2 linked regions of the Rubrivirga marina genome follow. The protein of the gene in region 1 binds, or shares a complex with, the protein of each later gene. Links are inferred from orthologs where the notes say so. Each region holds a gene or a part of one and is shown on either strand. Other genes may lie near its edges. The genes, in order: tsaD and tsaE.

Region 1 (14,440 bases):
CGGCCCGGCCAGGACACCGAGGTCGACCGGGAACTCCGGCGCCAGTTCTCGGGCGGCCTCTCGGGCCTCAGCCTCTTTATCGAGCCGACGTACGGCCGCGTCCGCTTCGACGAGGCGTTCGACTACCGCGACCAGGCGTTCGTGGGCGGCGAGGTCGGGGTCGACCTCGGCCCGCTCGTCGGGCTCCGCGGGTTCTACATGCGCGGCGTCGAGGACGACAGCCCGACGTCGTTCGAGAGCGTCCGCATGCTCGGCGGCGACCTTCGGCTGCGGCTGTCGGAGGGCGGCCAGTTCGTCCCGTTCGTGAGCGTGGGCGGCGGCTACCTCGACGTGCTCGACGGCTACGCGGCCGACCCGGGCGCCGAGGCGGGCAACGCGCTCGCCGAGGACCGCCCGTTCGCGACCGGCGGCGCGGGCGTCGAGCTCGCCCTGAGCCCGCGCTTCCGGATCATCGGCGAGGCCCGGGCGCTGCTGATGAGCACGCGCGACGAGCAGGACCTGAGCCAGCCCGAGAACGTGTTCGTCAGCCCGTACTACCGGGCCGGCGTCTCGTTCGGCCTCGGCGGCGACGCAGGCGACGGCGTCCAGGCCGTGCGCCGCGAGACGCTGGAGTCGGAGCGGGCGCGGCTGACGGCCGAACGCGAGGCGGTCCGCCGGGAGGCTCTCGACCGGATCGAGGCGCTCGAAGCCGAACTGGCCGCGGCCCGCGCCGAGGGCGACATGGACGCCGTCGAGGTGCTGGAGGCCGAGCGCGAGGTGGCCATCGACCGGGCCGTCAGTCCCGACGCGGACCTCGCAGCGATGCCGGAGCGGACCGCGATCGTCGATCGCGAAGGCAACGACGTCCAGCAGCGGATCCTCCGCGATGGAATCGGCGCACCGCCCTCGAGTGCTGTGACCGAGGAGGTCGTCGTGGACGAGACCGGGCAGCGGACGGTGACGCGGACCGTGCGGGAGGCGCCCGCAGCCGACCGGATGGTGACGATCCCGCTCCCCGAGCAGGGCGAGCTCTACGTCCGCTACGGCCCGCCGGGCGGCGTCCTCATCGGCGACGGAGGCATGGTGCAGGGCGACGCCCTGACGACCGGCGACGCCGCGGTCGCCACGTCGGGCCTCGACGAGGCCGAGGTCCGCACGATCATCCGGGAGTCCCTGCGCGAGTCGCTGGCGGCCCAGGGCGACGCGCCGCTCACGGAGGGCGACCTCGGCGACCTTGAGCGCTCGATCGAGAACCGGATCGCCGACCGCGTCGCCGGCCGGCTCACCGCGCCCTCCGGCGCCTCGGACTCGCGCATCGCCGCGCTCGAGCGGCGCCAGGACGACCTCCTCGACGAGATCCGCGCGCTCCGCGTCGAGCTCGCCACGCAGCCCCAGCAGCCCGTCGTCGTCCGCCAGCCCGCCGCCCCGGGCGATGACGCCGACCAAGACGTGGCCGTGATCACGCCGACGCCGAGGCCGGCAGTCCCACCGACACGCGCCGTCCTCGGCCCGTCGTTCCAGATCTCGCCGACGGCCGGGTTCGGCCTCGGCGCCGGCCCCGACGGCATCCTCGTCGGCGCCCGCGTCGACTACGCGACGGGCCGGTCGTTCCACTACGTCCCCGAGCTGCTCGTCACGATCGGCGGCCGGCGGTCGGTCTCGGCCAACGCCGACGTGGCCTTCGACGTGCCGTCCGGCGGCTTCGCCGACGTAGGCTCCCCGTACGTCCGGACGGGCCTCGGGCTCGTGTCGTACGGGGGCTCCGACGAGATCCCGGCCACGTTCGACGAGGAGGTCGACGACGGCGGGACGACGCTGACGTTCAACCTCGGCCTCGGGGCGGATCTCGAGGCCGGCGGCGGCCGGCTCTTCGTCGACTTCACGACGGGCAACCTCGGCCGGTTCAACCGGCTCACCGCCGGCTACCGCTTCCCCTTCGGCCAGCGGGCCTACTAGGTGCGGACCGCCCTCGCCCTCGCCCTCGCGGCGCTCACGGGCCTCGCCCCCGCCGCCCAGACCGCCGAGGTCGACACGGCCGGGGCGCGACGGACCGTGACGGTGCCAGCGCCCGACGGGCCGGGTGTGATCTACTTCCGCGCCGGGACGCCCGACCCGAACGCCCGCCGCCGCGTCCAGCCGAGCAGCCCCGTGCGCCAGCGCCTCGCGCCGCAGACGGGCGCGGGCCCGGCGGCCCGCACCCGACGTTCCGACAGCGACGCCGTGACGCGGCTCGACCTCGTGCTGCTGGAGCAGTCGCTGCTCCGGGCCCTCGACGAGCGGATCGCGGACCTGATCACGTCGCAGCCCCGGTCCTCGCTGCCGATCTCGCCACGGACGCCCGCCCCGATCCTCGTCCTCCCGCACGACCGCGACGCGCCGGGCGCCGAGCCCACGCCTCAGACGCCCGCCCCGCCGCTGGCTCCGCAGCCGGCCGCGCCGACCCCACCCGCCTCGGACCCGCTGGTCGCCGAGGTCGAGCGGGCCATCCTCGACACGGGCCTCTTCCGGTCCACGCGCGTCAACTTCGAGTTCGGTGAGGCCGGCCTGCTGCCAGTGTCGGAGGCGACGCTCGACGCCGTCGCCGACGTGCTCCGGCGCTATCCGGCCCTCCGCGTCCGCGTCGGTGGGCACACCGACTCCGTCAGCTCGGCGGCGTTCAACCTCCGCCTCTCGCAGCGCCGCGCCGACGCCGTCCGCTACTACCTCGTCGGGAGCGGCGTCGAGGCGGGCCGCGTCGAGGCCGTGGGGTTCGGCGAGGGCCAGCCGGTCGCGTCGAACGAGACCGAGACCGGCCGCGCGCTCAACCGGCGCGTCGAGTTCGTGGCGCTCAACCCCGAAGCTGCTCGCGAGGAGACCCGCACGCTCCGCGAGGCCACGCCGGCCGAGACGCCGGGCCTCCGCGACCTGATCCGGCAAGAGCTGGAACGCCTCCGCGAGGAGGACGGCGGCTGACGGCCCGGCCCGCCTCGGCGCCGTGGCGGACGGAGCCGAGCCTCGCTCAGACGTACCGCGTCGTGATCCGGTCGTCCTTGTTCGGTCCGCGAGCCGTCCACGTGACCACGACCGCGTCGGCCTCGATGGTGAGGCCGACGGAGTACCAATCCGCGCCGCACGCGTGAGGCGCCCGAGCCGCCCAGTGCGCGCCGTCGGCGTCGAGCACGGCCGCGGCGGGGACGCCCTGGCGGACGTGCTCGACGGCGAGGGCCTCGCCGTCGAGGCGCCACCGCGACGCGGCCCGCCAGCGCATCGGGCGCGACCCGTCGGGGCCCCACACGCCGGCCTCCGAGAGGACGAGGCCGTCCCCGTCGCGCTCGACGCGGACGGCGCCCGTGCCCGAGCCGTGCCAGCCGTCGCCGGCCCACACCTCGACGTCGGCGCTCCGCGCCGCCGCCAGCCGGGCCAGGACGTCGGCTGCGCTCATGAGCGGATGGGGACGACGGCGAGCGTGCACCGGCTGACGCACACGAGCCGCCCGTCGTCGTCGCGGATCTCGATGCCCCAGACCTGGCTTGTCCGCCCGACGTGGACCGGCGTGGCCGCCGCTGTGAGCCGGCCGGCCTGCATCGACCGGAGGTGGTTCGCGTTGATCTCCTGCCCGAACGCCGTGTGGCCCTCGGGCGCGGCGAGGTAGGCCCCGACGCTGGCGGCGGTCTCGGCGAGGGCCACGCTCGCGCCGCCGTGGAGGTACCCGAGCGGCTGGTGGTGCCGCGGCTCGACCGGCATCGTGGCGACGACGCGCTCGGCGGACGCCTCGACGACCTCTATGCCGAGCGTGGTGCCCAACGTCTCGCGGTCGGGGAAGTCGGAGAGGGACTTGGGCACGGGCGTAAGAGTCAGGGCGGCACGGGCCTCTAGGGTACCCCTCCGACCGCCCCGATGTTCGACGCCCTGCGCGACTGGTTCCTCGGTCTCGGCGCCGCGTACGGCGTCGACCCACTCGTCTTCGGGGCGATCTACGTCGGCGCGATCCCGCTGTTCTTCGGGTCGCTGGCGTGGCTGGGCAGGAACGTCCGGGCGAAGAGGAGCCCGGTCCTCCCGGTCCTCGCCGCCGGGCTCTGCTTCGTCTCGGCCTACCTCTACCTCCTCGTCGCGGGCGAGAACGTGCCGCTGTGGGTCTACGGTTTCGTGGCGCTCCTCGTCGCGTTCGGCGCCTGGAGCACGGTCCGCTCCATCCGCAAGACGATCGCGGAGGCGAAGGCCCAGGGCCCCGCCCACCTCGGGCCCGAGGCGGGCGGGGCCGGCTAGCGGATCGGGACGTCGAGCCGCAGGGCGACCGTCGCGTCCTGCCCCAGCACCGCGTCGTAGAGCGGGACGCGGACCGCGACTGACGGCCGGACGCCTCCCACCGCGACCGAGGCGCCCAGCACCGCCACAGCGTCAGCGTCGAAGAAGGTGTCGTAGCGGCCGTCCGTGAGGATCTGCCGGCCGAGCACGCCGCCGCTCAGCGTCGCCCGCCCGACGGCCGCGTCCAGGGCCGCGCCGTAGCCGAGGGCGAGGTCGGGGTCCGTCGTGACCACCTGGTCCGTCGTGGGCACGAGCAGCGCCGGCTCGGCCCGGAGCCGGAGGCGGAGCCGCTCGTTGAGGGCCGGCACGTAGGCGACGCCCAGGAGCGCGGCGAACGTGTCGGGGAGGTAGGCCTCGAACCGCTCGGGCGCGGCCCGGAGCCCGCCCTCCCAGCCGTTGACCTCGTTGAGGTCTCGGTTGGGCGCGAGCGGGACTCGGACGCCGAGGTCCAACGACAGGTCGGGCCGGACGCCGGCCTGGACGCCCACGTAGGGATTCCCGAGGGCCACGTCGCTCAAACCGTCCGCGTAGAACCCCGAGACGTCGACGCTCTCGGGGAAGTCGTAGGCGGCGTAGGCCACGGGGAGCTCCGCGACGGCCGTGAGGCGGCGGCCCACCGGGACACGCGCGCCAAGCACGAGCGCCGTCGACACGATGCCGAGCTCACCGTCTTCGATCAGCTGACCGTCGACGTCGGTCGTCGTGATGCCGAGGTCGTCGCCGACCGCGTAGAGGAGGTCCACGGAAACCGACGGACCGGCGGGCGGGGTGGGCCAGCCGCCGGGCTGGGCGGACGCGGCCGAGGCGGCGAGGACGAGGGCGAGGACGGAGAGACGCATCGAGGAGGGAGTGGGCGAAGGCCCGCACCGTGGGGCGGCGTTCGGGCGGCCCTCCAACGCCGACAGCCCTGCGGGTTCCCGGCGCGCGTACGCCGTCGCACCCCGGGTCCGGGGCGCGCTGTGGTCGCACGCCGGACGTCGGCATCAGGAGGCGCCCAGCGGCGATCCGGGGCCGTTCCAGGGGACACCGAAGTACCTGGCCACGTCGGCCGCGTGAGCGGCGAACGTGGGGTGCGTGCCGAGGTCGGCCGCCTCGGTGGCGCCGCGGACGTAGCGGAGGACCGGGACGCGCTCGCGCGTGTGGTCGGAGCCCGGGTACGTCGGGTCGTTGCCGTGGTCGGCCGTGAGCGTGAGGACGGCGCCCTCGGGGAGGGCGGCCTCCAACTCGGGCAGCGCCGCGTCGAAGGCCTCCAGCGCGCGGGCGTAGCCCACGGCGTCGGAGCGGTGGCCGTAGAGCTCGTCGAAATCGACGAGGTTGGTCCAGACGAACGTCGGCTCGCCGGACGCCGCGGCCTCGCGGATGGCGGCGAGCGTCTTCCGGACGCCGTCGTCGTTGCCGGCCGTCTTGACCTCCTCGTCCACGCCCTGCCCGCCGAACAGGGACGCCACCTTCCCCACGCAGACCGTCCGCACGCCCGCGTCCCGGAGCACGTCGAGGAGCGTCGGGCCGGTGGGCAGGAGCGAGAAGTCCCTCCGCTTCGCCGAGATCCGCTCGTAGGTGCCGGCCTCGCCCGCGAACGGCCGCGCGATGACGCGCCCGACGGCGTGCGCCCCCACCATCACCTCGTCCCGCGCGACTCGGCACAGCCGGTACTGTTCCTCCAGGGGAATCGTCCCGACGTGCGCCGCGATCTGAAAGACGCTGTCGGCGGAGGTGTAGACGATGGGCTGGCCCGTCCGCTCGTGCTCCCCTCCTAGCTCCGCGATGATGGCGGTGCCGGAGGCGGGCTTGTTGCCGAGGACGCCGTCGACGCCGGCCCGCTCGCAGAACGCGGCGATCACCTCAGGCGGGAAGCCGTCGGCGTACGTCGGGAACGGCTGCTCCAGGACGAGACCGGCGAGGGCCCAGTGCCCGGTCGTCGAGTCCTTGCCGGCGGCGCGCTCCGTCATCCGTCCCCACGACGCCGCGGGTGCCTCCGCCTCGGGGAGCCCGTCGACGAGGCGGCCGAGGCCCCAGCATGTGAGGTTCGGGAGATCGGGGCGCTGCTGGCGGACGACGTGGCCGAGCGTGTCGGCCCCGGCGTCGCCGTAGGCCGCGGCGTCCGGCGCGTCGCCGACGCCGGCGCCGTCGAGGATGATCGTGACGTAGAGGGACATCGGAGTTCGGAGTTCGGAGTTCGGAGTTCGGAGTTCGGAGTTCGAAAGGTGCCGGCCGGCAAGCGTGGACGCCAACCGGGCGGGCCGAAAGCTGGCGGAACTTTCCCCACGCCGACGCGCCCCTCTCTTACCCTGAGCCGCCCGCCCCGCTCCCTCCGCTCGTGACGCCCCCCGACCTCCCGCCCATCCTCGCCATCGAGACGTCGTGCGATGACACGGCCGCGGCCGTCTGGGCCGACGGGCGGCTGGCGTCGAGTGTCGTCGCCGGGCAGCGGGTGCACGAGGGGTTCGGCGGCGTCGTCCCCGAGCACGCGAGCCGGGCCCACGAGCGGCTGATCGTGCCGACGATCGAGGCCGCGCTGGCGGAGGCCGGCCTCGGCATGGCCGACCTCGGCGCCGTCGCCGTGACGGTCGGGCCCGGGCTGGCCGGGTCGCTGCTCGTCGGCCTCAGCGCTGCTAAGGGCATCGCGCTCGGCCGCGGGCTGCCGCTTCTCGGCGTGAACCACCTCGAAGGGCACGTCTATTCGGTGATGATCGAGGAGCCCCGGCCATCGCTCCCGTTTCTGTGTCTGACGGTCTCGGGTGGGCACACGCTCCTCACGCTCGTCCGCGAGGGCTTTGCCCACGAGGAGCTCGGGCGGACGCGCGACGACGCGGCCGGCGAAGCGTTCGACAAGGTGGCGAAGCTCCTCGGTCTCCCCTACCCCGGCGGCCCCCACATCGACCGGCTCGCGGCCGAGGGCGACGCCGCATTTCTCGACCTCCCGTCGCCGCGCCTCGGGCCGAAGGGTCGCCGCGGGGACGCCCTCTTCGACCTCTCGTTCTCCGGCATCAAGACGGCCGTCCGCTACTGGATCGCCGACCTCCCCGAGGCGGACCGGGTCGGGATCGTCGAGCGCCATCGCGCCGACGTGGCGGCCTCATTCCAGCGCGTCGTGGTCGAGTCGCTGGTCGAGGGCGTTCGCCAGGCCGTCGAGGAGACGGGGGTACGGGCCGTCGCCGTCGTCGGCGGCGTCTCGGCCAACTCCGGCCTCCGTCGGGCCGTCACCGAGGCGGGCGCGGCCGACGGCTTCGACGTGTTCGTCCCAGACCTCCAGCACTCGGTCGACAACGCGGCCATGATCGCTGTGACGGCCGCCTACAAGTGGGCGGCCGGCGAGACGTCCGACCTGTCGGTGGGCGCGACGCCGAGCCTGGCATTGTAGGCGTTGCGCGGAGCGGCTGATTCCCGGCTCCTCAGCACACGTCGGCGGCGCACCGAGCGATCTTGGCGCCGATGCTCGCCGTTCTCCTCGCCCTGCTCTCCGCCCTCGCCGGCGTCTCCCCGAGCGGGATGGCCGACGACTTCGCGGAGGGCGCCGAGGTCGTATCCGTCGCCCACCCCGCCGACGCGTGCTGCGGGGTCGTGGGCGAGAACCCGGAGCACCCGTGCACGCCCGGCGAGCCGTGCACACCGGCCGGCGGGTGCTGCGCGTGCGCCTCGTGCGGCCAGCGGGTACTGAGCACGCCGCCGACGCCGCGGCCCGACGTGGCGGCCTCCGCCACGCGACACGCGGTGCCTTCGGCGGGGCCCACGGGCACCGACGCGGTCGGGGCCGTCTGGCATCCGCCGCGGGGGTAACCGTCGACTCCGACGGCCGGGCGCGTCGCGCCCGGTCCTCCCGCCGTGTTTCTGCCAGACCTCCGCCCCGCGCCGTTCGCGCCCGAGGCGGCCCCCGCCCCATGATGTCCCCCCTCCGGCCCCTCCTCGGGCCCGTTCTCCTGCTGCTGGCCATCGCCAGCGCCCCCGTCGCCGCCCAGCACGCACTCACCGTCCGCGTGACCGACGAGCACTCCGGCGCCCCACTCCCGGGCGCCACCGTCGTCGTCGATGACGCCGCCCCACCGGTGGGCGCCTCCACCGACGCCGACGGGCTCGCGCGCCTGACCGGCCTCCCCGTCGGCGACCTCGCCCTCACCGTCTCGTTCGTCGGCTACCAGCCGGCCCGCCTCCTCGTCACGGTCCCGCACGAAGGGGGCCCTCTCGACGTGGCCCTCGAAGAGGACGAGGAGGCGCTCGGCGACGTCGTCGTGGCCGCGACGCGGACGAGCCGGACCATCGCCGACCTCCCCACGCGCGTCGAGACGATCGCGGGGGAGGAGATCGACGAGAAGATCTCGATGGAGCCCTCCAACATCACGATGCTCCTCAACGAGTCGCCGGGGATCGCCGTCCAGCAGACGTCGGCGGTCTCGGGCAACGCGTCGATCCGCATCCAGGGCCTCGACGGCCGCTACACCCAGTTGCTCAAGGACGGCTTCCCGCTCTACGGCGGCTTCTCGGGCGGCCTCTCGCTCCTCCAGGTCCCGCCGCTCGACCTCCGCCAGGTCGAGATCGTCAAGGGACCGGCCTCGACGCTCTACGGCGGCGGCGCCATCGCGGGGCTCGTCAACCTCGTCACGCGGACGCCGCGGCTCGGCGCGCCGGAGCGGTCGGTGCTGGTCAACGCGACGAGCGCCGGGGGCACCGACGTGGGGGCCTTCCTCTCGGGCCGCAGCGAGCGCCTCGGGTACACGCTCCTCGCGTCAGCCAACCGCCAGGGCGCCTACGACGGCGACGGCGACGCCTTCACCAACCTCCCGCGGACGCGGCGGCTCACCGTCGCCCCGCGCGGCTACGTCTATCCCTCCGACGCGACGACGCTGTGGCTCGGCGTGACGGGGACGGTCGAGGACCGCGAGGGTGGCGACCTCGCGGTGATCGAGGACGGCGCCGACGGCTACGCCGAGCGGAGCGAGAGCCTTCGGATCACGTCGCAGGCCCGTCTCGACCACGCGCTGTCCGACCGCGCGACGATCACGCTCAAGCAGAGCACGAGCCACTTCGACCGGAGCGTCGCGCGGCCGGGCTACCGCTTCGAGGGCACCCAGACGGCGACCTACGCCGAGGCCTCGGCCCTCCTCGGCCTCGACGCCCACGACCTCGTGGTCGGGATCGACCTCCGGACCGACGCCTTCGACCAGCAGAGCGCGGCCGACCCGGCGATCGACGACGCCCAGCTCACGGCGGGCGCCTTCGTGCAGGACACGTGGGACGTGACCGACCGGCTGGCCGTCGAGCTCGGCCTCCGCGGCGACCTCAGCGAGGACCACGGGGCGTTCGTGCTGCCCCGCGCCTCGGCGCTCGTCCGCCTGGCGGAGGGCGTGGCACTGCGCGCGACGGGCGGCCTCGGCTACAAGACGCCAACCGTGTTCCTGGAGCCGTCCGAAGGGCGGGCGTTCGAGGGCGTCCTCCCCCTCGGCGACGACATTGAGGCCGAGACGTCGGCCGGCGGGACCGTGGACCTCAATGTCCGGACGGTGCTCGGCGGGCGCGTCTCGCTGTCGTTCAACCAGGCCGTCTTCCTGACCCGCCTCGCCGACGCCCTCGTCCCCACCGACGCCGGGGCGGGCCTGATCCGCTACCGAAACGCCGATGGCCCCGTCCTCACGCGCGGGACGGAGACGAACGCGCGGTTCGGGCTCGGCGACCTCAAGCTGTTCCTGGGCTACGTCTACCTCGACGCGACGGAGACCGTCCCCGGTGGCGACACGCGGCGGGAGGTCCCGCTCACGCCGGCCCACAAGACGTACTCCGTCCTCGTGTGGGAGCGGCACGGGCGGGGCCGGGTCGGGCTCGAGGCCTACTACACCAGCGCCCAGCGGCTCCCCGACGGCGAGCGGACGGAGGGCTACTGGGTGACGGGGATCATGGGCGAGTGGCGCGTGGGCCCGGCCCGCGTGTTCCTCAACCTGGAGAACCTCCTCGACACCCAGCAGACGAACTACGGCCCGGTCGTCGTCGGCCCCCGCGCGACGCCGACGTTCGCCGACATCTGGGCGCCGACCGACGGGTTCATCGCCAACGGCGGCGTCAAGCTGTCGCTGTAAACAGATGGGGCCGGCTCCCGTCCGTGGGAGCCGGCCCCGGCGTCGGCCCCTCCGCCTCGGTGCCGAGGCAGGCGGGGTCAGTGGCCGCCGGCGAGGGCGAGCGCGTTCGGCTTGTCGTGGATCGCGAGCCGGTCGAGGAGGGACTGGCTCTGCTCGTTGAGCCCGACGACCTCGAACGCGACGCCGCGACGGGCGAACCGGAGCGCGGCCCGGTCGATGGCGTCGACGGCCGAGCCGTCCCAGACGTGGGCCGCCGAGAGGTCGAGGACCACGCGGTCGACATCCTCCGTGAAGTCGAACGTGTTGAGGAAGCCCTGGACGGTCACGAAGAAGAGCGAGCCAGAGACCACGTAGGTGTGCGTCCGGCCGTGCGGCCCGTGGCTCTCCTCGACCTCCATGAACGCGTGGTCGGCCACCTTGCGGGCGAAGAACAGGGCGCTCAGGACGACGCCCGCCAGCACGCCGATCGACAGGTCGTGCGTCATCACGACGGCCCCGACGGTGACCAGCATCACGAACGACTCGCTCTTCGGCGCCTTCGCGATCGCGGGGATCGAGCGCCAGTCGAACGTCCCGATCGACACCATCACCATGACGGCGACGAGCGCGCCCATCGGGATGAGCACGAGCCAGTCGGACAGGACGAGGATGAACACGAGCAGGAACAGGCCGGCCGAGAACGTCGAGAGCCGCCCGCGCCCGCCGCTCGACACGTTGATCACCGACTGGCCGATCATGGCGCAGCCGGCCATCCCGCCGAAGAAGCCCGTGATGACGTTGGCGATGCCCTGCCCGCGCGCCTCGCGGTTCTTGTTGGAGTCCGTGTCCGTCCGCTCGTCGACGATGGCCGCCGTCAGGAGCGACTCGATGAGGCCGACGAGCGCGAGCGCGAACGCGACCGGGAAGATGATCGAGAGCGTCTCCATGTTCAGCGGGACGCTCGGGATCGAGAAGAACGGGAGCTCCGTCGGGAGGGCGCCCATGTCGCCGACGGTGTTCAGCCCAAAGCCGCCGCCGAGCGTCAGGCTCACCGCCGTGAGCGCGACGATCGCGACGAGCGGCGACGGGACGGCCGTCGTGAGCCGCGGCAGGCCGTAGATGATGGCCAGCCCGGCGGCGACGAACGCGTACATCACCCAGCCCTGCCCCACGAACTGCGGGAGCTGCGCCATGAAGATGAGGATCGCGAGCGCGTTGACGAACCCGGTCATCACGGCCTTCGGGACGAACTTCATGGCCTGCCCCAGCCGGAACGCGCCGAACAGGAACTGGATGATGCCCGTCAGGACCGTCGCCGCGAACAGGTACTCCAGCCCGTGGTCGCGGACGAGCGTGATCATCAGGAGCGCCATGGCGCCGGTCGCCGCTGAGATCATGCCCGGCCGGCCGCCGACGAACGACGTCGTCACGGCGATCACGAACGAGGCGTAGAGCCCGACCTTCGGGTCGACGCCCGCGATGATCGAGAAGGCGATGGCCTCGGGGATCAGCGCGAGCGCGACGACGACGCCCGCCAGCAGGTCGGCGCGGACGTTGCCGAACCACTCGTGGCGGAGCGTGGCGGGGTCAAGGGAAGCGGGGAGACGAAGCGTCAAGGCGTCCGGGGGAGCGTCAAACAGAAAGGACCCGCGCCGGGCGCGAGTCCTGTGGCTCCGGCACCAACCGTGCCGGATGCGCGAAAATTACGGCCTCAGCCCTGTTCCTGACGGTCCGAGGCCCGTCTTCTTCGTCCCTCTGCGGCGGAAGCCCTTCCGTCTCCGGCGCCTTCGTCGGCCCTTCGCCGTGGCCGGGTCCGACCGCCCTCCCGATCGGACGGAACACCCGGCCGGCCGGGGCCGCCTCGGCGCCGAGGCGGGCCGGGTCAGGCCGCCTCGGCCTGCGCCTCGAGGGCCTGGGCCCGCTCGTGCCCGAGGTACCGGTCGATCAGCGCGTGCCCGAGATAGACCAGAGGCGTGATGGCGACCGCGATGAGCACCTTGTAGCCGTAGTTGAACAGCGTGATCGCGACGATCTCACCGAGGGCGAGCTGCCCGGCGAACGCGACCGCGAGCACCACGAACGTGTCGATAAACTGCGAGCCGAGCGTCGAGCCCGTGGCCCGGAGCCAGAGGTGGCGGCCTTCGGTCCACCGCCGGAGCCGGTGGACCAGGGCGATGTCGACGAGCTGGCCGATGAGGTAGGCGATGAGGCTCGCGATGATGACCCGCGTCGTGGTCCCGAAGACGGCGGCGAAGGCGGCGTCGGGGACCGGCGAGTTGGGCGCGGTCGGCGTGGCGAGCGCGAGTTGCAGGAGCCCGAACGCGAACACGACCATCGCCAGCCCGACGTACGTCACGAACCGGATGCCGGCCTTGCCGAAGTACTCGTTCATCACGTCGGTCACGATGAACGTGACCGGGAACGCGAGCACGCCGGCCGTCATCACGACGCTGTCGAACTCGACGCCGAGGATGGTCAGCGCGAACGGCAGGTCGAAGGCCGTGAAGAACTTGCCGGCCGTGGCCTCGGCGATGACGAGCGCCGTCAGGAAGACGGCGGCGCAAACGACGTAGACCTTCTGGGCGCGGGTGAGGACGGTCATGGGACGCGGGTCGGTCCGCCTCGGCCGATCGGCGGGCGGACCGAGGCGGGCGGGGCCAGTCTACGCCGCCGCCGCGAGCAGCGTCGGCGGGAACGACGAGCGGGCCAGCCGCCTCGAGACGAGCCCCAGGAGGAGGACCAGCCCCCCAGCGCGGCGGAACGCGGCCACCGGCCGCTACTCGCCCTGGCTCCGCCGTCGGAGCGCGACGAGCTTCGCCATGCTCTCGACCGCCAGACGGAGCGACGTCATCAGTTCCGAACCCTCGGAGTAGTCGGCCGGGGCGAGGTTCTGGACGCGACGGTCGGGGTTCACCTTCTCGGCCTCCTTCCAGTCGCCGTCCGAGTCCTCGACGACGCCGAGGGCTATCCCGCCGTGCTCGCCCATGAGCTCGAAGACCGGCATGTCGCTGGCCCCGTCGCCGACGTAGATGACCTGGTCGAGCGGGACGTGCCACTCCGCCTCGGGGATGTCGCGGTAGACCTCGGCCGGCTCGTTGCTCCCCCCGACGCCCACGCCCTTCGCGATCGCGAGGAGGTAGCGGGTCTTCTCCGAGTGCGTGATCATCTGGCGGCAGCACGCGGCCGCGCCGTCGTCGGCGAAGTGGAACTCGGCCCCGTACATCGCCTCGAACCGCTCGGCGATGGGCGCGTGCCGCTGGGCGTCGACGAACCCGCCCGAGAGGAGGTAGAACTCGACGTCGACGTCGTCGGCGATGGCGTGGGCCCAATCCGTCACGTGGTCGAACATCTCCGGAACGCCGGGGAACAGGTCGATCGACTCGCCGAGCTCCTGGCAGAAGGCGCGGTCGAGCGTGAGGTCGTCGCGTCCCTGGGCCTCCTCTACGATCCGGTAGAACCGGGCCAGCGTCTTGTCCCACCCGTCCTCCGCCAGCGGGCCCACCTTCTCGCGGTCGAACGCCTCGGGGTCGACGCCGAGCTTGGCAAGGAGGGCCTCGTAGGTGTCCGGCGCGAGCGTGTCGTCGAAGTCGAAGACCAGGGCGATCCGGTTGTGGAAGGCGGTCGTGGCCTCGGGCATGAGTCTGGGGGGATGGGAGTCCGCCGCCGGACGGCGGAGAGGGGGTGAACGACGCGCCAGGCGGGCGCGTCACGCCGTCGCCTCGGCGAGCGGCGCGAGGTCGAACTCCGGGAGCACGTGCTCGCCGAACGTCTCGACGAACGCCTCCTGGTTCTTCCCGACCTGGTGGACGTAGACCGCGTCGGCGCCGGCCTCGAACACCCCCCGGATCCGCTCGACGTGGACGCCGGGGTCGGACGACACGCACACCTTCTCCTTCACGTCCTCCGGCCGGACGTAGCGGGCCGCCTTCTCGAACTGGTCCGGCATGTTGAACTCGGTCGTGACCTTCGAGGCGAAGACGTTCGTCTTCCACTGGCCGAAGGCCATCTCGAGCGCCGCGTCGTCCGTCTCGGCCCACTGGTGCTTGGCCTGGACGTAGACCGGCTTGCCCCCGCCGCCGTTGTCGCGGAACGCCCGGATTACGCCCTCGAGCACCTTCGGCGGGTGGCTGACG
Region 2 (14,495 bases), 810 kb from region 1 along the record:
CGACCTCGGCCGCGTCCCGCTGACGCGCTCGGCCCTCGGCGAGACCGTCGAGGCGTTCACGATCGCCGTCGACGAGACCGGCGCGCGGTCCGGCGTGCTGTCGCTGCGGTGGGACCGCGACGCGTTCTCCGTCCCGTTCACCGTCCCGGATTGACCTCCCCCGCCTCGGCGCCGAGGCGGGCCGACTCGCCCATGGACTTCGACCTCGACGCGCTCGCCCCGCGGGCCGGCTACAAGCTCCTCTCCGCGCTCGTCGTCCCGCGCCCCATCGCGTGGGTCACGACGCGCAACGCCGACGGGAGCGTCAACGCGGCGCCGTACAGCTTCTTCAACCTGATGGGCCACGACCCGCACCTCGTGGCGCTCGGCCTGTCGCAGCCCGGCGACCGGCACGCAAAGGACACCGCCGCGAACGTCCGCCGGACCGGCCGCTTCGTGGTCAACGTCGTGAGCGAGGCCGTGGCCGAGGCGATGCACCGCTCGTCCGGCCCGTACCCGCCGGGCGCGAGCGAGGTCGACGCGCTCGCGCTGGACCTCGCCGATCCGCCGGCCGGCGACGTGCCGCGGATCGCCGCGGCGCCGGCCGCTCTCGCCTGCCGCGAGCACACGACGCTCCAAATCGGCCGGTCACGCGTGCTGATCGGCGTGGTCGAGGGGCTCTATCTCCGTGACGACCTGTACGACGCCGAGCGCGGCTATGTCCGCCAGGAGGCCGTGCGCGCCGTGGGGCGGCTCGGCGGCGGCCTCTACTCCCACGTCGACGCGTTCTCGCTCGGCCCGCGCCCGTCGACCGAGGAGGTCGGCGGGAGGTAGCGCGCCTCGCGAACCTCGACCTCGTCGGCGAGCCCGTCGCCCGCGCCGTCGCCGCCGAGCGGAGCCAGCCCCGCGGCCTCCTCGATGGCGCCGACGGCCCGGCCCTCGGCGCGCGCGATCCAGCGGCGGAAGCGGCTCGTCGTCTCGGCCTGGGCCGCCTCGGCGTGATGGTCGAGGTAGTCGAGGAGCGGGTCGAGGTCGAGCGTCTCGGCGTGGACGCCCGCGCCGGCCGCCACGGCGTCGACGGCGTTGCAGCGCTGCTCGTAGTGGCCGGGCGTCGGGACGAGGAGGGCCGGCGTGCCGAGCCACATGGCCTCGGAGACCGTCTCGAACCCGGCCGTGCAGACGACGCCGCGCGCCGCGGCCATGCGCTTGAGGAATTCCGTCCCGCTGAGGCCGTGGAACGTCAGCGACGGGCTGTGGTCGTGCGGCTCGACGGCCGCGAACGTGTGGATCCGGACGCCCGGGTTCCGGTCGCTCCACGCCGCGAGTGCGGGCGCCATCGCCGGCTCCATGAGGTAGACGAGGATCGACCCGTCACCCGGCGCGTCGCCCAGGTCGAACAGCTGTGACCGGAGGAGCGGCGGGACGACGCGGACGCCCGGCCGGTCGGGCGCGTCGTAGAACGAGAGCGCGAGGCGCGTCTCGGCGCCGACGCCGACGAGCGACGTGTACGCCTCCATCGCGACCCGCTGGAGCGGCTGGCCCGGAAGGAGCGGGTAGCCCGGGTGCCCCGAGAAGAACTGGTGGCCGACGGCGACGACGGGCACGTCCGACACGCGGAGCAGCCCGTGAAGGCCCATCAGCCCCTCGTAGAAGTTGACGACGACGTCGGGTTCGAGCCGGTCGAGGACGGTCGTGATCCGGTCGAGGCTCGGGGCGAAGCGCCGCATCCGTGCGACGTTGGCGGCGAACGTGGCGACGGGCCGGATCCGGCCGTCGGCGCCGGACACGAAGCCGGGGCTCTCCACGGTTTCGACGCGCGCCGCCAGCCCCTCGCGGAAAAAGTCCGGCACGTCGCCCCAACGGCTCGTCCCGGCCACCGCCCCGACGACCTGATGGCCGCGACGGCGGAGCATGGCGGCCACGGCGAGCGCCTGCGTGAGGTGGCCGCGCCCCTCGCCCTGCACGGCGAAGAGCACGCGGAGCGGATCCCGTCTCATCGCTCCGCTCCGAGTGTCCCCGCGTCGAGCCCGAGGCGGGCGGCCTCGGTGCTGAGGGCGAGGCGGGGCACGAGCGCGGCGACCGGCTGACGCACGCCGTCGCCTCGTGCCTCGGCGTCCCGCTGGATCGCGCCCGTCCACCGGACGATCTCGAGCCGGCCGTCGTGGTGCTCCACGAGCGCCGTGCAGTTCTCGACCCAGTCGCCGCAGTTGGCGTAGAGCGTCGCGCCCGCCTCGGTCACGACGTCGCGGAGCTCGGGCCGATGGATGTGGCCGCACACGACGCCGTCGACGCCGGCCTCGACGGCTCGCATGGCGACGGCCTCCTCGAACCGGTCGATGTACTGGAGCGCCCGCTTCGTCCGGTCCTTGAGCGCCGCCGCGAGCGACCAGTACGGCTTCCCCATCCGCTCGCGCACGCGGGCCACGACCGTGTTGAGCGCCAGCGACAGCTCGTAGGCCCGCGCGCCGACCCGGCTCAGCCACGGCGCGAGGCGGACGACCCCGTCGAACTCGTCGCCGTGGAGCACGAGGAGCTTCCGCCCGTCGGCCGTCGTGTGGACCCAGTCGCGCTGGACGAGGATGCCCCCGAACGTGAGCCCGACGAACTGGCGCGCCGCGCCGTCGTGGTTGCCGGGCACGTAGACCATCTCGGACCCCTTCCGGACTTCCCGGAGCAGCTTCTGGACCACGTCGTTGTGGACCTGCTGCCACGTCCAGGACCGCGCGAGGGCCCACCCGTCGACCACGTCGCCGACGAGCACCCAGCGCTGGGCCTCGTGGTGGCGGATAAAGTCGAGCACGCGCTCGGCCTGGCAGCCGCGCATGCCGAGGTGGAGGTCGGACAGGAAGATCGTCCGGTACGAGGTCATCGGGCATCCGGGGGGGATGCCTCGAAACCTCCCCCACGGCGTTCGTTTTAGGATGACCGGCGTGCGACCAGACGGTTACGGTACCGTGTCGTCGGAGGCCGGTCCAACGCGAGGGCGGACGGTCCCGCCCGCATCGGCCCTGCCCACCTCGGCAGCGAGGCGGAGCCATCCAGTCGCGCACGGCTTTCCCGCCGTGTCATCCTGAGCGGAGTGGAGGGCGCCAGCTCGGAGCGGAGTCGAAGGATCTCGGGCGAGCACAGCCGCGATGAGGTCGCCCAGGCCCGGTGCACGTCGGAGATCCTTCGACTCCGCCACTGCGCGGCTTCGCTCAGGATGACCCAGTTGAAAGGCCGTGCGCGACTCGACCCTTCCTGCCTCGGCACCGAGGCAGGCGGACTCAGAGGCGCCGGCCCTTCGGCCCCCAATCCAAAAAGCGAGCGCCGGCCCCCTCCCACAGAGGGCCGGCGCTCTAGCTCAGTCGCGGCAGATGACGGGCAGCCGCGGCCGAGATTCGAGGCGTGCCTTAGCGGGCGACGCTCAGCTGGCGGGCGACGGCGCCCGTCTCGCCCTGGAGGCGGAGGACGTAGACGCCCGTCGAGAGCGTCGCGGTCGGGACCGTGGCCGCGGCCGCGCCGGCCGCGAACGCGCCCTCGGCGACCGTGGCGACCCGGCGGCCGAGCACGTCGTAGAGCGCGATCTCGACGCGCTGGGCGCGGTCGAGCGAGAACCGGACCGTCGCGTCGCCGCGCGTCGGGTTCGGCCCGACGGCGAGGGCGAGGCCCGCCTCGGGCGCGTCCTCGTTGGCGACGGCCGGGCCCGAGAGGATGCCGTTCTGGTAGAGCGCCGTCCAGCCGCCGAGCCACGTCGGCGTCGAGGCGTCGCCGGTCCCGCTCGTCGGCGCGAAGGCGCCGCGGTAGTCGACGACCTCGAAGAAGTCGTCGCCGTCGAGGGCGTTGCCCTCGAAGAGGGCGCCGGCAGCGGCCACGCTGCTCCCGAGCGGGCGCGGGTCGAAGCCCATCTCCCGGTCGACGTTGGCGAGCGACGGGTCGGCGATCGTGTTCGAGCCGGCGAGGGCGGCCTCGATGGCCTGCTGGCGGGCCGGCGAGTTGTCCGAGTCGTCGTTGACGAGGTCGGCGAACGTGCTCCCGGCGCCGAACCCGAAGAAGATGTTGTTGGCGATGATGAGGTCGTCGGTCCCCTCGGTGTTCGTGCCGAACCGGTTCTCGGTGTCCTCTCCCGACGAGAGCGCCTCGAGGTCGAGCGCCGAGCCGGGGAAGTCGACGAAGATCGAGTTGTAGATCCGGCCGCCGGTGTTGTCGCGGAGCTGCAGGGCCGCCGAGTTGAGCTCCTCGCCGAGCTGGGTGTCGTCGGCGTCCTCGCCGGCCCCGATGCACGTGATGTTCGAGTAGACCGGGACCGAGTACGGGGTGGCGTCCTCGCCGCCGAGGCTCGAGACGCCGCCGTCGTTCTCGAAGCAGCGCCCGGCGTCGTTGCCCGGGTTGTTGATCGAGAGGCCGAACTGGAACTTGCCCCGGAAGCCGCGGTCGGTGTCGAACGTGTCGTCGCCGTTGAAGGCGCCGACGAGGTACCGGGCCTGAGCCGTCCCGCCGAAGAACTCGAAGGCGTCGTCCGAGTTGGCGAAGACCTCGACGTACTCGATGGTCGTGCCCGAGCCGACGGCGCCGAACGTCATCCCGTTGATCTCGGAGTCGGTCTCGAACCCGAAGCCGGCGTGGCGGACCGAGACGTAGCGGAGCGTGCCCGAGTCGTCCGCGTCGTCACACTGGAACGTCGTGCCGTCGCAGCCGAAGCGCGTGTCGTCGCTGGCCGGGACGCCCTCGACGTTGTTGATGGCCGGGGTCGAGTTGGTCGTGGCCCGGCCCAGGACGATGAGCCCGCCCCACTCGGCGCGGTCGTCGGGCCCGAGGTCGGACGGGTCGTCGACGTTGTCGGCCTCGGCCGTGAAGATGATCGGGGCGTCGGCGCGCCCGTTCGCCTCGATGTTGCCGTCGACCATGACGACGAGGCCGGAGGCGAGGTCTCCGGTGGCGGCGCTCGGGATCGCCCGGCCCTTGATGATGGTGCCGGCCTCGATGGTCAGCGTCGCGCCGGGGCGGACGTAGATGAGGCCGTCGAGGAGGTAGACCTCACTGGCCGACCACTGCGTGTCGGTCGAGATGTCGGACGAGACCGTGACGGTCGGGGCCTGAGCGAACGCGGGCCCCGCGAGGAGCAGGGCGAGCAGGGCCGTAGCGAAGCGATACATGGGGGAGGGGTGGGGGGTGAGAGAGGAGGCGGACGTCGGGCTAGTCGCCCGACGCCGTGCCGGTGCCGATGGGGGAGGCGGACGAACCGGGCGCCGGGATGGACGCCGGCGCGCCGACCCCGAACGAGGGGTTGACCGAGATGCCGAGCGAGAACTGGGTCCCGCGGGCGTAGCGGAGGAACGGGGCGACCTCGGAGGGCCCGCCGAGGTCGAACCCGCTCACGTCGTAGGCCTCGAGATAGTCCGAGCCGAGGACGTTCTTGATCGAGCCCTTGAGCGTGAACGCTCCGAAGACCTGCTGCGAGGCGGTGAGGTCGAGCTGGGGCGCCGGCCGCTCGTAGACGTCCGGGAGCGGGTTGCCGACGCGCGACAGCCGCGGCCCGGCCACGTTGAAGAACACGCCGGCCGAGGTCCCGCGGAGCGGGTCGTCGTAGCTCAGGTTCGCGTTGAGGAGGTAGGGGCTCTGGCCCTGGAGGTCGCGCGTGTCGGGCGCCGAGGGGTCGAGCTCGCGGCGGGCGGCCAACTCGCGGCCCGTGATCGATATGCTCGACTGGGTCAGCGAGAGGTTGGCGCCCAGCGAGAGCCGCTCGCCGAGCACGCCGCCGAGGCCGAACGTCCCGAGCCGCTGGCGGGCCTCGAACTCGGCCCCGAAGACGTCGGCCGCGTCGACGTTGGCGTACGACGTCGCGCCGTTCTCGGGGTCCGTGATGATCCGCTCGATGGGGTTGTCGAGCCGCTTGTAGTAGGCGCTCGCGGCGAGGATGCCGCCGGGCTGGTTGAACCACTCCCAGCGGAGGTCGAGGTTCGTGATGAGCGTCCGCTCGAGGGCCGGGTTGCCCTGGAGCGCGCCGTCGGACGTGAAGTCGTAGGTCGTGACCGGAGCGATCTCGCGGAACGTCGGGCGGGCGAGCGTCCGCGTCGCGGCGGCCCGGAGGTTCATCGCGTCGCTGAGCCCGTAGACGAGGTTGAGCGACGGGAGCACGTCGTTGTAGCTCCGGTCGGTCCCGAGGAAGGCCGTCCCGTCGACGGTCACGACCGAGTCGGCCGGAGTGTCGGCGGTGGCGAGGGCCTGGGAGGCCACGAGGAGCCGGGAGCCCTCGTAGCGGGCGCCCGCGATGAGGCGGAGCCGGCCGAGCCCGACCTCGACCATCCCGTAGCCGGCGGCCACGTCGAACGTCCCGTCGTACTGGTTCTGGTCGCGCGTCGCGTCGATGAGGTAGTGGCCGAACTCGTACTGCGTGACCTCGCCGGCCGAGTTCGTTCGCGTGCCGATCACGCCGACGTTGTCGGGGCCGAGGTAGGTCGCGAGCGCGTCTCCGTCGGTGCCCCCGAGCGCCACGCCGCGGTCGAGCTCGTAGAAGAAGAACCGCTCGCCGTAGGCCCGGTCGGTCCGCTCGACGAGCCCGCCGACCTTGAGCTGCGCGCCGTTGCCGAAGGCCCGGAACGGGAGCGAGAGGTCGAGCGCGCCGCTGCCAAGCGTCTCCTCGAGGTCGCGGAAGTAGCGCTGCGGGCCCGGCGGCGTGCCGACGAGCGCGTACGACGTCGTCTCGTTCCCGTCCTCGTCGACGCTCACGTTCGAGCGGATGGCCGCTTGACGGAGGTCGGGCTGGTCGAGCTGCGTCCGCGAGAGGTTGGCCCGCCAGTCGACCTCGAGGTTGCCGAGGGCCGGGAGCGCGTGCTCGCCGCGGAGCTGGGCCGAGCCGAGCGTCCGCTCGGTGTAGCCCGTGACGATGTCGGTGACCGGCGTGCCGGCGGACAGGACGTTGTCGACGCCGGCGAGCGTCCGCGCCTGGCTCTCCGTGATGTGGCTGAAGAGCGTGTTGAGCGCGACCTCGTTGTAGCTGCCGAGCTGGACGGCGAGGTTGGCGATGCCGCCGACCTGGGCCGACTGCGTGGCCCGCTGGTCCGTCCGGAACTGCGTCGTGTCGACGGCGACCTGGCCGGTCGTGGCGTCGCGGCCCGTGAGGTCGAGGCGCGCGAGCGTCCCGCCGTCGTAGGCGCTGACGCCCTGGTCGGCCGTGAGCCCGACGATGTAGCCGACGGCGTTCCGCCCGACGGGCACGCGGTCGCCGATCGAGAGCGAGACGCTGCCCGTGAAAGGGACCGTCCCCTGCGTCGGGGCCACCATCGGCGTGAGGGCGTTCGAGAGGTCGTCGAGGCGCTGCGAGGCCGCGGCGTCCTGCCGGACGAGCGGGCCGGTGCCCGGGCCGCCCGGGCCGTCGAGCCGCGTCGTCGGGCGGATGAACTGGTCCCGCGGCGTGTCCGCGAGGAGGCCCGGCACGGCGAGGTCGCCGGCGCCGAACCGGAACAGGCTGCTCCCCTGGACCGGGTCGATGACGATCGCGTCGCCCGGGACGGCCTCGGTCGAGAACCCGGTCGAGACCGAGAACGACGACGTGAACGCGTCCGGGAACGACCGCGTCGTGATGTCGACGAGGCCGCCGGAGAAGCTGCCCGGCTTGTCCGGCGTGAAGGTCTTCAGCGTGACGATGTTCTCCAGGAAGCCGGCCGGGAACAGGTCGAACTGGACCGCGCGGCGGTCGGGGTCGGCGGTCGGGAGGACGGCCCCGTTGAGCTGCGTGTTGGCGTAGCGGTCGCCGAGGCCGCGGACGAACACGTACTGCCCGCCCTGGACGCTCGCGCCCGTCACGCGCTCCATGGCGTCGCCGGCGTCGGAGGCCCCGCTCTGCGAGATCGTCTCGGCCGAGATGGCGTCGCTCACCTGCGCGGCCCGCGCCCGGACGCGGAGGAGCCCGACCTCGCTGTTCGTCGCGATGATCTCCTCGGCCTCGACGACGACCTCCTCGAGCAGGGCGTCGGTCGTCAGCGTGACGTTGATCTGGGTCGGCGCCCCGGCCTCGATCTGGACGTTGTTGACGACCTGCGTGGCGTAGCCGACGAACGAGTACCGGACGGTGTACGTCCCGACCGGGAGCCGGTCGATCCGGTAGTTCCCGTCGACCTCGGTGGCGGCGCCGGTGCCCTGCTCGACGACGAGGACGCTGGCGCCGGGCAGGCCGCCGCCGAAGTCGCCGTCGACGACGGTACCGGAGAGGGTCCCGGTCTGCGCGAGCGCGAGGCTGGGGAGGAGGAACGCGACGAGAGCAGCGGCCCGTCGGGCGTGCTCCGAGGCCCGCGACGCGCGGGAGGTCCAGAACGACATGGGGAGGGGGTGTGGGAGTCTCGGCGCGGCCGAGCGAAAGCAGAGAATGGCGGGGGCGGTGGGGAGCCCCTGAGCCCGTCGACCCCCACACTAGCGGGCGCTCGTTACGTCGCGTTTACCCGCCCGTTATCGCAGCATTACGCCCCCCCGAGTTCCATGAAGCGCCGCCGAACTCTCGGGTTCGCACGCCGGTTCGGACCGCCGCTCCACCCCGCCCACTCCCGAACGGAGGTCGCGCGTGGTCGGCGAGCCGGAGCGGACCCTCCCACCTCGGCGCCGAGGCGGGGAGGGCCGTCGCGCGCCGTGTCTCTCGCGTCCTGAGCGGAGCCCGGCCGTGGCAGACGGAGGTCTCGTCGACTCCATCCGCTCGACGCGCACCCGGCGGCCCCACCTTCCGACACGCGATCCTCGGCGCCGCCGTCCCTCCCAGGTCGCTTCGCTCGATGGCAGGGAGTGGCGCGGTGACGAGAGACCAGCCCGCCTCGGTCCGTCCGCGAACGCGCCGAGGCAGCGGAAGGCGAGGCGCCTCGTCCCAGAGCGTCGGCGGTCCGACGTCCCGCTAGGCCGAACCTTTCGGCGGGCGCCGCCGTCCAGTAGATCCCTGTTGCAACGGACGCCTCTGACCCACTCCTCGCTCCGCACGACGGCGACGCTGTTCGCCCTCTGGCTCCTCGTCTTTACGGCGGCCAGCCAGACCATCATCATCACGCCCATCCTTCCGCTCATCGGCGAGGCGCTGGGCGTGGGGACAGGGCCGTTGGGGCTGCTCGTGTCGGTGTACTCGTGGGTCCTGGCCCTGGCCGCCCTCGTGATGGGGCCGATCTCCGACCGAGTCGGGCGGCGACGCGTCCTCCTGATGGGGTCCGGCGCGCTCGTGGTCGCCCTCGCGCTCCACGGGTGGGCCGACACATTCGAGGCCCTCCTCGTCATGCGCGTGCTGGCCGGCGCCGGCGGCGGGATGCTCTCGGGCGCGGCCGTGAGCTACGTCGGCGACGCGTTTCCGTACGAGAAGCGGGGGTGGGCCACGGGTTGGGTCATGAGCGGCGTCCCGTTCGGGCTCGTCATCGGGATCCCGCTGGGGCGTGCGCTGGCGGTCGCGTTCGGATTCCGGATGCCGTTCGTGGCCTTCGCTGGGGTCATGGCCGTCGCGTTCGTCCTCATCCTGACCGTCGTGCCCCAGCCCGACGTCCAGCTCTCGGAGGAGCGGCCGACGGTCCGCGGCGCGCTCCGCCAGTACGCCGAGCTCCTCCGCGGGACGGGCGGGACGGCCGCCGCCGCGGCGACGTACTTCCTGATGTACTTCGGGCTGAGCCTCCTCATCGTCTACCTCCCGCAGTGGCTGACGGCCCGGTTCGCGATGGAGGTCGCGCCGTTCGGCGAGCCGCTCACGGTGTTCGGCCTCCCGCTCGACTTTATCGCGACGCTGTTCCTCGTGGGCGGCCTCGTGAGCGTCGTCGTCGGGCCGCAGGCCGGGACGCTCTCCGACGCCGTCGGGCGGAAGCCCCTGATCCTCACGTCCTGCCTCGGGCTGGCCGTCGTCACGGCCGCGGTGCCCTACGTCGTGACCGAGCGGTGGGCGGCGTACCCGATCTACGTCGCCATCATGGGCCTCTTCGCGCTGCGGATGGCCCCGCTCCAGGCGCTCCTGACGGCGCTCGTGCCGAGCCGCCAGCGCGGGGCGTTCCTCTCGCTCACGATCGCGGTGGGGCAGATCGGGACGGGCGTCGGGGCCGCGGTCGCGGGCGTCCTGTACGCGGAGGTCGGCTACGCGGCGACCACGACGCTCTCGGCCGTCGTGGTCCTGGCGATGGCCGCGCTCGTGTGGAGGTGGCTCCCGGAGCCGACCGAGCAGGCCGTGGACCCCGAGCCGGAGCCCGTCGCGGAACCCGCCGAGGCGGGCGTGGTCGCGGGCGAGACGGGGGCGCCGTAGCCGGGCCTGCGCTACTCGCTCGTGTCGCCGGAGTCGAACGTCGCCAGGAGCGCCGGGAGGGTGTCGGGCGTCGAGAGGACGACGCGGGCGCCGGCGCCCATCAGCGTCCGCCCGTGCTCGAGCACGTCGAGGCCGGGGGGCACCACGCCGACCGCCACGCAGCCGGCCGCGACCGCCGCGCGCATGTCGTCGACGGTGTCGCCGGCGTAGACGGCCTCCTCCGCCTCGACGCCGAGGTCGGCGAGGGCGAGCTCGAGGCCGTAGGGGTCCGGCTTTTCGCGGCCGGCCTGCCGGTCCATCCCCACCACGACCGGGATGTGGCCGTGCCACTCGAACCGTCGGAGCGTCCAGAGGGCGTCGGCCTCGGGGCGGCCGGTCACGAGCGCCAGCTTGTAGCGCTGGACGAGGTCCTCCAACGTCGACGTCTGGATGGCCGGCGGCTCGGTCGCGATGAGCCCGTCGTACTTCGTGCCCTGGTAGATCTGGTTGAACCGGTCCTTGATCGCCTCGAACGGCGCGTCGGCCTCGGCGACGCCGGCCTCACGGACGAACGCCTCGCTCAGCACCCAGTCGTTGTTGAACCCGCCGGCGTCCTTCTTGGCCTGGATCTGCTCGGGCGTGGGGCCCTCGCCAGCGAAGTGGGCCACGGTCTCGGTGATGGCCCGCCGGTACGAGCCGCGGACGTCCACGAGGACGCCGTCCATGTCGAGGAGAACTGCTTTCAAGGGGAAGAGGGCGGGGTGCGAGATGGGGGACGCGGGGAGCTCATGCCTCGATCCCGTAGCCCCCGATCCCTCCTAGCTGTTCATCGTCTCGAGGAACGCCTCGTTGCCGTCCGTCCCGCGCATCTTGTCGAGGAGGAACGTCATGGCGTCGGTCGGGCCCTGGTCGGCGAGGAGCTGCCGGAGGACCCAGATGCGGGCGAGGCGGTCCTGGGGGAGGAGGATCTCCTCGCGGCGCGTGCCCGAAGCGACGAGGTCGATGGCCGGGAACGTCCGGCGGTCGGCGAGGTCGCGCGAGAGGACGAGCTCCATGTTGCCGGTCCCCTTGAACTCCTCGAAGATGACGTCGTCCATGCGCGAGCCCGTGTCGACGAGGGCCGTCGCGATGACCGTCAGCGAGCCGCCTTCCTCGACGGCCCGGGCCGCGCCGAAGAGCCGCTTCGGGCCCCGCAGCGCGCTGGCGTCGAGGCCGCCTGACATCGTCCGGTTGCTGGTCTCGACGGCCGCGTTGTGGGCCCGCGCGAGGCGCGTGATCGAGTCGAGGAGGACCACGACGTCCTGCCCCGCCTCGACGAGCCGCTTGGCCTTCTCGAGCACGAGGTCGGCGATGTGGATCTGGCGCTCGGGCGACTCGTCGAACGTCGAGGCCACGATCTCGGCCGCCGGCACGGTCCGCTCGAAGTCCGTGACCTCCTCGGGCCGCTCGTCGATGAGGAGCACGATGACCGTCGCGTCCGGCTCGTTCCGGACGATCCCCCGCGCGATCTTCTGCAGGAGCACCGTCTTGCCCGACTTCGGCGGGGCCACGATGAGCCCGCGCTGGCCCTTCCCGATCGGCGCGAACAGGTCGATGATGCGCGTCGAGAGCTCGTCGGGCTCGGTCTCGAGCGTGAGCTGCTCGTCGGGGTAGGCCGGCGTAAGGAAGTCGAAGCTGAGCCGCTCGTCGAAGGCCTCCGGCGAGCGCCCGTTGATCGAGTGGACGCGGATGAGGGCGAAGAACCGCTCGCCCTCCTTCGGCGGCCGGACCTGTCCGTCGACCGTGTCGCCGACGCGGAGCGAGAACCGCTTGATCTGGCTCGGGCTGACGTAGATGTCGTCGGGCGAGGGGAGGTAGCTGTACTCGGCCGACCGGAGGAAGCCGTACCCGTCGGGGAGGATCTCGAGAATGCCCGTTTTGCGGATGAGGCCCTCCAGCGTCATCGCGTATGGGTCGAACCCGTGCATGTAGTCCGGCCAGCTCGCCGCGATGGGCTGGCGGACGCGCGGTGCGCGGCGGCGGCGGGCCTCGCGGCGCGGCGTCTCGGCCTCGGACCGTCGCGCGGCGGTCCGGGACCGCATCGCCGGCCGGTCGCTGACGGTAGTACGCTCCTCGTCGTCGTCGTCGCCGTCGTCGGACTCGACGTCGGCCTGGGCGCCGAGGATCTCGTAGATCAGGTCGCGGCGGCGGAGGTCGGCGTAGCCCTCGATCCCGAGTCGCCGCGCGATCTCGTAGAGCTCCGAGACCTTCTTCTGCTCGAGGGCTGCGATGTTCATGGGGGACGGGGCGCGGCCCGCAAAGCGGGCCGAGAGGAGAGGCGAGAGGGGATCGGCGGAGAGGGGCAGGAGGGCCGATCCATTAAGAAAACGAGACCTGGGCGCCGATGGAAGCGAAAATGTCGGCACGGGCTCTAACCCGCCCACTGCGGACGGGTTCGCCCGATCAGCGCTCGACGGCCTCGATCCGCCGCCGGTCGCCGCCGAGGTGAGCGAGGCGGAGCCAGACGGTCCGCGCCGGGAGCCAGCCGCCCGCCCGCTCAGGCCATTCGACGAGGGCGACGGCGTCGCCGTCGAGCAACTCGCCGAGGCCGAGCCGGCCCGCCTCGGCCTCGCTCTCGACCCGGTAGAGGTCGAGGTGGAGGAGCGCGCCGTCGCCGTGCTCCTGGACGAGCGCGAACGTCGGCGAGGTCACGGCGTCGCCGTCGAGGCCGAGCCCGTCGGCGACGCCATGCGCGAGGTGCGTCTTGCCGGCGCCGAGGTCGCCGGAGAGCGCGACGACGTCGCCGGGCTCGAGGCGCTCCGCCAGCCGGCGGCCGAGCGCGCGGGTAGCCTCGGCCGAGTCGGTCTCGGCGGGGAGGAGGTCGGAAAAGTCGGGCGCGTCCATGCGACGCCAACGCCGGCTCCGGCGCGTCGTTCTCCCGGATCCCCGCCCGCGCCGGCGCGTCCCGTCGCGGTGCCGACCGTTCACGACCTCGCCGACCACCTCGCCGGGCCGCTCGACCGCGCCCGCTACCACGCCGAGGGCGACCCGGCCGGCGTCTGGCTCGCCTCCGACCGCGAGGTCCGCCGCCTCGGCCTCCGCCTCGAGCCGGGCCGCCCGCCGTACGACTGGGCCGCGGCCTTCGACGCCGTCCTGCTCCACCGGCCGTTCGGGCTCTGGCCGGCGCGCTGGCCCGACGGCGTCGGCGTGCTCGCCGCCCACCGCGCGCTCGACGACCGGTTCTCGACCGGCCTCAACCCCGACCTGGCGACGGCCCTCGGTCTCGTTGCGGATGACGAGCCGCTCCGCCGCGACGGCAACGCCATCGGGTTCGTCGGGAGGCTCACCGAGGCGGGCCGCCTCGACCCTCTCGTGGACCGCGTCGCGGCCGAGTTTGGCGGGACCGACGAGGCTCTGGGCGATGGGCCGGGGTCCACCGATGCCATCGCGCTGGTCGGCGCGATGACGGCGGAGTTGGTGGAGGCGGCGGCCGAGCGTGGCGCCGGGCTGTACGTGACGGGCCAGATCCGCGGACCGGCGCGCGAGGCCGTCCACCGGTGTGGGGTCCGCGCGCTCGCCGTCGGCCAAGAACGGGCCGAGGCGTGGGGGCTCCGCCACCTCGGCCGGCTGATCGAGGCGCGCTGGCCGGACGTCGAGGTCGTTGAGGCCGGGTCGTCGGGGCGCGTGGCTTAGCTCGCGATCGCAGGGCGGGCCCTCGGCGCTTTCTCCCGGTCGAGCGCGCCCCCCTCGGGGGCGACGGCGTCGGCCACGAGGCCACCCGCGTCTGAGACCGCATTCGCCAGTTCGTCGGTCGTCGCGTCCGTCGCGAGGCCGCCGACCCAGGCGTAGGCCCGGGCCGTGACGGCGGCCAGCGCGTCCTCGGCCGGCACATCGGTGCCGACGACGCACAGCGCCCTGGACTCCGCCGCCGGCCGGTCGCGGATGGCGTCGGCGCCCCCCTCGGCCGCGGCCAGCACCCGGGCGAGGGCGTCGGGCGCGGGCCGCGCGTCGAGGTCGAGCGGGACCACGAGCCCGTCCGGGTCGCCAGCGGCGAGGAGCCGCGTGCACGCCGCGTCCGCTGCGATCTGGCGGGCCCGCCCGGGCCGGCCCGCGGCGTCGTCGAGGCGGACGGGGACGATCCGGAGCCACGGGTGGACGGTCGCCAGCGTCGCCAACTCGGCGGCCGACACGTCGAGGTCTGCGTCGAGGGCGATCAGGACCTCCGCCACGTTCTCGGCAAACGGCGACGCCCCGTCCACGCGTTGCGCGGCGAGCGCGGCGGCGAACGGACGGAGCCGCCCGGGGCGCTCGGTGAGCGCTACGGCGACCG

What was found.
Region 2: the proteins of tsaD (region 1) and tsaE are in contact, whole or in part, in a crystal structure (PDB 6N9A), measured with the Thermotoga maritima proteins. The link is inferred for Rubrivirga marina from one-to-one orthologs. Residues at the interface, in WP_004082750.1 of Thermotoga maritima: Cys10, Asp11, Arg49, His50, Leu82, Gly84, Gly135, Gly136, Glu154, Thr155, Leu156, Asp157, Asp158, Ser159, Glu162, Asp165, Lys166, Arg169, Leu170, Tyr175, Lys213, Thr214, Leu217, Tyr218, Gln221, Arg222, Asn324; in WP_004082108.1 of Thermotoga maritima: Leu37, Gly38, Lys46, Lys57, Val59, Lys60, Ser61, Thr63, Phe64, Thr65, Leu66, Met67, Val69, Pro71, Tyr82, Arg83, Leu84, Asp86, Asp88, Phe89, Asp93, Ile128, Asp130, Glu131, Arg134.

The regions. Positions count from the first base shown.
Region 1 is NZ_MQWD01000001.1:379,156-393,595, forward strand. What follows is about bases 5,808-8,602. They hold tsaD (tRNA (adenosine(37)-N6)-threonylcarbamoyltransferase complex transferase subunit TsaD), read left to right. Parts: upstream 5,808-6,580; coding sequence 6,581-7,624; downstream 7,625-8,602. Other genes in these bases: BSZ37_RS01545 (phosphopentomutase), read right to left, coding at 5,808-6,419; BSZ37_RS01555 (hypothetical protein), read left to right, coding at 7,696-8,040; BSZ37_RS01560 (TonB-dependent receptor), read left to right, coding at 8,142-8,602. In the rest of the region: BSZ37_RS01515 (hypothetical protein), read left to right, coding at 1-1,935; BSZ37_RS22305 (OmpA family protein), read left to right, coding at 1,936-2,931; BSZ37_RS01525 (DUF6314 family protein), read right to left, coding at 2,978-3,400; BSZ37_RS01530 (hotdog fold thioesterase), read right to left, coding at 3,397-3,801; BSZ37_RS01535 (hypothetical protein), read left to right, coding at 3,856-4,224; BSZ37_RS01540 (hypothetical protein), read right to left, coding at 4,221-5,102; more of BSZ37_RS01545, read right to left, coding at 5,247-5,807; more of BSZ37_RS01560, read left to right, coding at 8,603-10,328; BSZ37_RS01565 (SulP family inorganic anion transporter), read right to left, coding at 10,406-11,923; BSZ37_RS01570 (queuosine precursor transporter), read right to left, coding at 12,190-12,909; BSZ37_RS01575 (HAD family hydrolase), read right to left, coding at 13,084-13,944; BSZ37_RS01580 (TIGR03885 family FMN-dependent LLM class oxidoreductase), read right to left, coding at 14,014-14,440.
Region 2 is NZ_MQWD01000001.1:1,181,731-1,196,225, forward strand. Bases 11,350-14,199 are described here. They hold tsaE (tRNA (adenosine(37)-N6)-threonylcarbamoyltransferase complex ATPase subunit type 1 TsaE), read right to left. Parts: upstream 13,070-14,199; coding sequence 12,629-13,069; downstream 11,350-12,628. Other genes in these bases: rho (transcription termination factor Rho), read right to left, coding at 11,350-12,462; BSZ37_RS04955 (Nif3-like dinuclear metal center hexameric protein), read left to right, coding at 13,139-13,858; BSZ37_RS04960 (hypothetical protein), read right to left, coding at 13,855-14,199. Outside these bases: BSZ37_RS04905 (DUF2911 domain-containing protein), read left to right, coding at 1-154; BSZ37_RS04910 (flavin reductase family protein), read left to right, coding at 193-813; BSZ37_RS04915 (glycosyltransferase family protein), read right to left, coding at 747-1,976; BSZ37_RS04920 (UDP-2,3-diacylglucosamine diphosphatase), read right to left, coding at 1,973-2,848; BSZ37_RS04925 (T9SS type A sorting domain-containing protein), read right to left, coding at 3,372-5,114; BSZ37_RS04930 (TonB-dependent receptor), read right to left, coding at 5,155-8,277; BSZ37_RS04935 (MFS transporter), read left to right, coding at 8,882-10,207; BSZ37_RS04940 (TIGR01548 family HAD-type hydrolase), read right to left, coding at 10,219-10,932; more of rho, read right to left, coding at 11,005-11,349; more of BSZ37_RS04960, read right to left, coding at 14,200-14,495. UniProt on the Escherichia coli protein: Required for the formation of a threonylcarbamoyl group on adenosine at position 37 (t(6)A37) in tRNAs that read codons beginning with adenine.